Regions from separate parts of the Peribacillus sp. NPDC096447 genome, predicted to be linked through region 3. Evidence: riboswitches for the same ligand, from Rfam matches in the RefSeq annotation. Region 3 holds a riboswitch; each other region holds the start of a gene.
What was found. Region 3 has a riboswitch for glycine ahead of gcvT (glycine cleavage system aminomethyltransferase GcvT). Riboswitches for the same ligand answer to the same signal wherever they lie in the genome.

Region 1 (2,278 bases), 440 kb from region 3:
ATTAAACCCCTTCTGGAATGAGTTTAAACCTACCCATCGCGAAATAACATTAGCCCCTAGTCTACTATTTAAATAAAACACCGCTGTTAAATCGCGTTTACAAAGAGATTAAGTTTTCATGCAGCGCAAGAAGCAGACTGGTCAATTCATTAAAGCAACCTTCACGAAACCTCCGGCGGCATTCTGAAGCCCATAAAACACCGTTCGTTAATACCGAACGGTGTTTTGTGGGTTTCTGCATTTTTTTGCAAACAAATATACCAATGCGACTATTCCCATTCATAAAAATTGCATACAACCTGGGCCACTGATTTGGATGCAATCAAAAGGGCATCTTCATCAATGTCGAATTTAGGATGGTGATTGAAATATGCCTTCTCCACCCCTTTCGGTTTACAGCCAATGTAAAAGAAGCAGCCAGGAATCTTTTCGGCATAATACGAAAAATCTTCTGAACCTGAGAAAACCGGAAATTCCAAGACATTTTTAATATCTTTGTCATTCATGCTTTCCAGACTATTTTTCACGAATCCAGTCAGTTCAGGGTCATTATATAACGGAGGATAATCAGGCACATATGTTAGTTCGCACTGAACATCAAATTCCGTTTCTATCCCTTTGACGATGCGGTGGATTTCCTTATCGATCAGCTGTTGGGTCTCTGCTGTCATATAACGGACATCCCCTTCAATTTCTATACGATCTTTTATGACATTAAAGCTTCCTTTTCCATCGAAGGAGCCGATTGTGACCACGCCCATATCAAAAGGATTCAAGCGGCGGCTGATTACAGTTTGTACGGCTGTCACGAAATGGGCCCCTGCCACAATGGCATCATTAGCCATATGCGGGGAGGAACCATGTCCGCCTACACCCTTTATCGCCAGCTTGAAATAGGTCCGTCCAGCCATCGAATAGCCGCCGTGATACCCGACAACCCCTGCTGGATGCGACGGAAATAAGTGGATTCCAAAAACGGCATCCAGTTCATCCAAACACCCTGATTCCATAATGCTTTTTGCTCCACCTGGGGGCGTTTCTTCTGCATGTTGATGGATTATTTTAATCGTACCGGATAGGGAATCTTTAAGCTCATTGATGCAGTCTGCCAGAACCAATAAATAAGCGGTATGCCCATCGTGTCCGCAGGCATGCATGACACCTTCATTTTTTGAACGGAACGGAACATCCGCTTCTTCTGTAATCGGCAATGCATCGAAGTCCGCACGGAGACCTATCGTTTTCCCAGGTTTTCCGCCTTCAATCGTTACGATGATCCCTAATCCATTTCCTACATTCGTTTGAATCGACACATCCTTTCCTTTATAAAAATCAATGATATATTGTGCCGTTTTCTCTTCTTTGAAGGATAGTTCCGGATTCTCGTGTAAATGACGGCGGATTTGAACCATTTCCCCTTTACGGGCTTCCAGCATGTTCATTAATTTGCTTTTCACGTTCATGATCATTCTCCCCCTTATTTCAAGTTGAGCATATTAGTAAGTTCCAGTTCGCTGCATACCTTCTTATACAAAGTGCCAAATAAAAAAGGGCAAGGAAGGATTGCGTAAACTTACCGCTCCCCTTCTCTGTCCTTTTTACCTGAGAGTTTAGCTCCATTTTTGGTCATGGAGATTTCCCCTTTGGTGGCACACTGCTTCCTGCGCGCTCTCCAGAGTTGCGTTCAGCTGCGGTTCCATTTACCTGAGAGATTTGCTCCAAGGGATCTTTTTGGAACTTGCTCCTTCCCGGCCTCAATGCTTGCACTCTCCCACAACGTTCATCCGCTTGTTCTATCATTATATATTTTCAAAATATTCCAATTATATTATCACCGATTAAAAAATAAATATCAACTCAGAGTTATAAACTCTATTAAACTTTAAAAGGACCGCTGTCAGATGCTGACACGGTCCTTTTGTGTTTCAATATATTATTGTTCACGTTTTTTGTTTTTACCCATAATGAAGATGGGCTCCAACTCATTTTCTTCGTAAAGGAATGATAGAGCCGTTATTGGAACATGACCGCTGGCAAAGAAGCTCATCGCCATTTGCGCAAGAATATCATAGCCCGTATCATTCTTCACATCGGCAATGATGATGACATCCTGATGGGGAATGGCCACAGCCATGGTTCCCTCGATCTTGTCCTTCATTTCCCGAAGCCATGATTCATTTAAAATCCTGCTGGCATCATATCCATCATTCGTGTTCAAAAAATAAAATGCATTACCTGCAACGATATCCGACTTCATTTCAGTGGAGAGGGAACGGGC
Region 2 (2,278 bases), on a different contig from region 3:
AGATAAAGCCTTGAATTCATAGTGAGTTCAAGGCTTTATTTCCTTTAGCTATATTTTTTTCGAGAATTATATAGTATCACCAAAAGTATGAACCAGATTGGGGTCAAGAGCAGTGATAGTCGTGTAGCTTCAGCAAATAGCATAACAATAAGGATGAACAGGAATAATCCTAAAATGACGTAATTGACAAAGGGTGTAAAAGGAGCCTTGAAAGTCGATTTTGCTCTTAGGTCAGGCCTTGTTTTCGAATATTTGATATGGGAAATCAAGATAATGCTCCATACCCATATGAAACAGATGGCACTGATGGTCGTCACGACGGTAAATGCCTGTTCCGGTATCAGCTTGCTTAATAATGCCCCTATTGATACAACGATTGTGGATGTTAATAAGGCATTGCTCGGAACAGCCTGTTTATTTAATTTTTCCAGTTTAGCAGGGGCTTCGCCATTCCTGCTTAACGTATAAAGTATTCGGCTCGTTGAAAATAAACCGCTGTTGCATGCAGAAGCAGCGGATGTCAAAACGACGAAGTTGATGATCCCTGCAGCGACAGGAATGCCGATTAACGCAAAGACCTCTACAAATGGACTGCTCGTGGCATCCAGTTGTGTCCATGGGTTGACGCAGAGAATGACGAATAGTGCACCAACATAGAAAAGTAAAATCCGGACAGGGATTTTATTGATGGCAGATGGAATGTTCTTTCTCGGGTTTGCCGTTTCTGCTGCGGAAACCCCGACCAACTCGACACCGACAAATGAGAAGACGACCAGCTGTAAAGATAATAAGAATCCGGAAATGCCATTGGGGAACATGCCCCCATGATTCCATAGGTTCGTTAGGGAAACCGTTCCGGTATTGGTATTGAAGCCGATGATCAAAAGGATGATTCCCACGATGATCAAGGCGATGATCGTGATTACCTTAATGATGGCAAACCAGAATTCCAATTCGCCAAATAACTTAACGGTCAATAGGTTCAATCCTAAAAGAATGACTAGGCATATTAGAGCCGGAATCCATTGAGGGATATCGAACCAATATTGCATATAGACGCCGACAGCTATGATATCGGCCATTGCGGTCATGATCCAACAGAACCAATATGTCCAACCTGTCACGAAGCCGGCCCATGGACCGACATATTCGGTTGCAAATTCAGTGAATGATGTATACCCTGCATTGGATAAGAGCAATTCCCCTAGTGCCCTCATCACAAAAAACAAGGCAATCCCTATTATCAGATAGGAAAATAAAATAGAAGGTCCTGCCAATTGTATGGCTTTCCCGGAACCTAAAAATAATCCGGTGCCAATGGTTCCTCCTATTGCAATCAGTTGTACATGTCTATTTTTTAAATCTCTTTTTAATTCTTGTTTAGCCAATTCCAACGCCCCCGTTTTTTTATAGTCTTGGTAGTGAATGTGTTTACCTGCATGGTCTTGGAGAGAGGGACGTGATTTTTTCGTCCAGCTTGCCTTTCCCATTGGTTTTAAAGCTGTTGTTTTTAGTCCAACCACAAAATGGACAATAAAAAAAAGAGATTGGATAATACCAATCTCTTAAAGGGTTCAGAATAACAATTTTATCATTCGTTACTCTTCTGTCCTTTTGCCTGAGATTGTGAATCCTTCGGCGCTGCATCTTGTACAGTCTCTCCAGAAGCTGCTCCTGCTATAGTGTCATCCATAGCATTCATCGCTTGCTTGTATGCGGTTGTGAATAAATGTGGTCAGTGATAAGCTACCACTGCTGAATCATTCATTATGCTTATAAAATAATATTGGAATTCTATCATCTATTTTTCGGTAGGTCAACAAGTTTTTTTGAAGTGAAAAAGGCAATATCTGCAGTTTTATAGTGGTCTTAATTTTTATTAAGGTACTTGAAAAATTTATTTTTTTGGATGATCACTATTATGAAATATTGATCATCATTTTTTTAAAATGATATTTTTAGATTAGGAAAATTGCCAAGATATATTTGGTAACTGTTTATTTCAAAAATACAATTGTATTTTTACAGAATATTTACTATTATAAGATAAGAAAATATAATTGAAGTGTTATTGATATTTTTTCGATAGAGCATTTCTAACCGCAATAATTAATAGAGAGTCGTTCGTGGTAAGGATAGAAAAGCATTACCGATATTGCATCTGGGGGAGTTAAACATGTCGAACAAGGAATTAAAGAGAGGGCTGGAAGCACGTCACATTCAAATGATAGCTTTGGGCGGAACCATCGGTGTCGGGTTATTCATGGGATCGGCGAGC
Region 3 (2,278 bases):
AGTTCTTCGTTTTATTATTTTTAAGTTTATGAGCTTCATCAATAATGATGAAGTCGTATTCCTGCTTGAAAATGATATCTCGATGTGGAGCGCGTTTCGCTGTATCAATGGATGAAATGACCACATCACAGGAGTCCCAAACATAGCTTTTTCTCTGAACGACTGCCGGTATATGAAACTTGGTATTCAATTCAAAAGCCCATTGTGTGACAAGGGAAGCAGGAACAAGGATCAAAACTTTTTTTACAAGGCCCCTAATCATATATTCTTTTAGGATCAATCCAGCTTCAATTGTTTTTCCGAGCCCTACCTCATCAGCTAAAATGGCCTTTCCATTCATCTTTTCCACCACTTGCTTCGCTGCTTCCAATTGATGCGGAAGCGGGGTTAACTGCGGGAGGTGCTTGGGCGCCTGTAAACCTTCAAAATCAGGGATGATAAGATTTTCCTCCATTTGAACCGCCAGCTTATAAAGCTCCCAATTTCCCCATGGACCGTCATTTTCCATCTTTTGCAGAAACTCGTCATTCCATTCAGAATTGAAGGATATATTGATTTTCATAGAAATAACTCCCTCTTAAATCATAATTTCCTTAATATAAGGTCAAAACCCGAACATTTCATATGTGAAGTAAGAAAAATATTTCTCTTCAAAAGATATTGCAGAGATAAGTTTCTTAGGGTAGGATATAAGTATATTTAGAAAATTCCAATTTTCAAACGCCACAAAGAATCTTTGTACATCGATTTTGCAGTTCGCGTTTTCTTAGTATGGGCTATAGGCTCCTAATTTATCCAAGAATACTGAAGGAGACCAATCAAACGGTTTCTGAAGTTTCAGGAGAATTGGCAGAGAATGCATTCCACAATGCTCAGGGGTTTTACCGATGCTTGGTGGCTTATTCGCTTCCTTTCATAGGTAGACCATTTATATGCGGGTGAAGATAAGGGGAGAGACTACGGATGTAGCGCCGAAGGAGCAAACTTAGCAGTGAATCTCTCAGGCAAAAGAACTCTTATTGGACGCAACTCTGGAGAGCGCCGCCCGTTTTGGACGGCCACCAAAGGGGAAAACCTATTACATAGGTAAACTTTCAGGTTTCAGGACAGAGAAAAAGCTCAAACGGGCTTTCTCTGTCCTTTTTTGTGCTTTTTTCACATCATGAATCAGGATATATCTGATGCGTAATGACAAGAAGCTTTTGATAATGAAGCCAATTAATTTAAAAAAATCTGAAGGGGGTCATTTTTTGACCAATTTAAAAAGAACACCACTATTTGAGGTTTATCGTGAATACGGAGGTAAAACGATTGATTTTGGCGGCTGGGAACTTCCTGTCCAATTTTCGGGTATAAAGGATGAACATGAAGCCGTACGTACAAAAGCGGGGTTATTCGATGTTTCCCATATGGGTGAAGTCGATGTTAAGGGTCCCGGGAGCCTTAACTTTTTACAGAAGATGCTGACTAATGATATATCAAAGCTGAAACAGGGCGGTGCCCAATATACCGCTATGTGTTATGAAAACGGAGGCACGGTTGATGATCTCATCGTGTATAAAAGGGCTGAGGATGACTATCTGCTCGTGGTCAATGCTGCGAACACAGAAAAAGATTTCAATTGGCTGCAAGCTCATTTACCGGAAGATGTCCAAATCAAGAATGTATCTAGTGACTATACACAGCTGGCGCTTCAAGGACCATCTGCAGAGAAGATTTTACAAAAACTATCGGGAAATACTGCTTTAAGTGAAATTGGATTTTTCAAGTTCAAGGAAAATGTCATGATTAACGGCATCTCTACGATGGTATCCCGTACTGGATACACTGGTGAGGATGGCTTTGAGATATATAGTGACAGTGAAAATGGTCCCGCCCTTTGGAAGGCGATTATGGATGCCGGAAACGAAGAGGGGGTTCAGCCGATTGGTTTAGGTGCTCGTGATACCTTGCGTTTTGAAGCAAAACTGCCGTTGTATGGGCAGGAGCTTTCAGCGGACATCACCCCGATAGAAGCCGGGATTGGTTTTGCAGTAAAAGTCGATAAGGAAGTTGATTTTTTCGGGAAAGCCGTTCTTGCTGAGCAAAAGGAGAAAGGAGCTCCCCGCAAGCTTGTGGGAATTGAAATGATTGACCGTGGCATTCCACGTCATGGGTATAAGGTCTACAGCGGTGATAAAGTCATTGGCGAGGTCACGACCGGTACCCAATCACCAACGTTGAAGAAAAACGTGGGTTTGGTACTTATCGATAAGGAATTTTCGGTGCTGGATGCGGA

Region 1: it holds a riboswitch for glycine, as region 3 does, so the genes downstream of both, ACIQZD_RS04115 (amidohydrolase) here and gcvT (glycine cleavage system aminomethyltransferase GcvT) in region 3, are expected to answer to the same signal.
Region 2: it holds a riboswitch for glycine, as region 3 does, so the genes downstream of both, ACIQZD_RS20870 (amino acid permease) here and gcvT (glycine cleavage system aminomethyltransferase GcvT) in region 3, are expected to answer to the same signal.

What each region holds. Positions count from the first base shown of each region.
Region 1 covers NZ_JBIWEV010000001.1:834,114-836,391, forward strand. The annotation lists gene ACIQZD_RS04115 (amidohydrolase) at 270-1,457, opposite strand; glycine riboswitch at 1,588-1,678, opposite strand; glycine riboswitch at 1,682-1,784, opposite strand; gene ACIQZD_RS04120 (DUF1444 domain-containing protein) at 1,934-2,278, opposite strand, start outside.
Region 2 covers NZ_JBIWEV010000006.1:248,218-250,495, forward strand. The annotation lists gene ACIQZD_RS20870 (amino acid permease) at 45-1,388, opposite strand; glycine riboswitch at 1,597-1,675, opposite strand; gene ACIQZD_RS20875 (amino acid permease) at 2,177-2,278, shown strand, end outside.
Region 3 covers NZ_JBIWEV010000001.1:394,719-396,996, reverse strand. The annotation lists gene ACIQZD_RS01970 (DEAD/DEAH box helicase) at 1-562, opposite strand, end outside; glycine riboswitch at 939-1,026, shown strand; glycine riboswitch at 1,030-1,112, shown strand; gene gcvT (glycine cleavage system aminomethyltransferase GcvT) at 1,251-2,278, shown strand, end outside.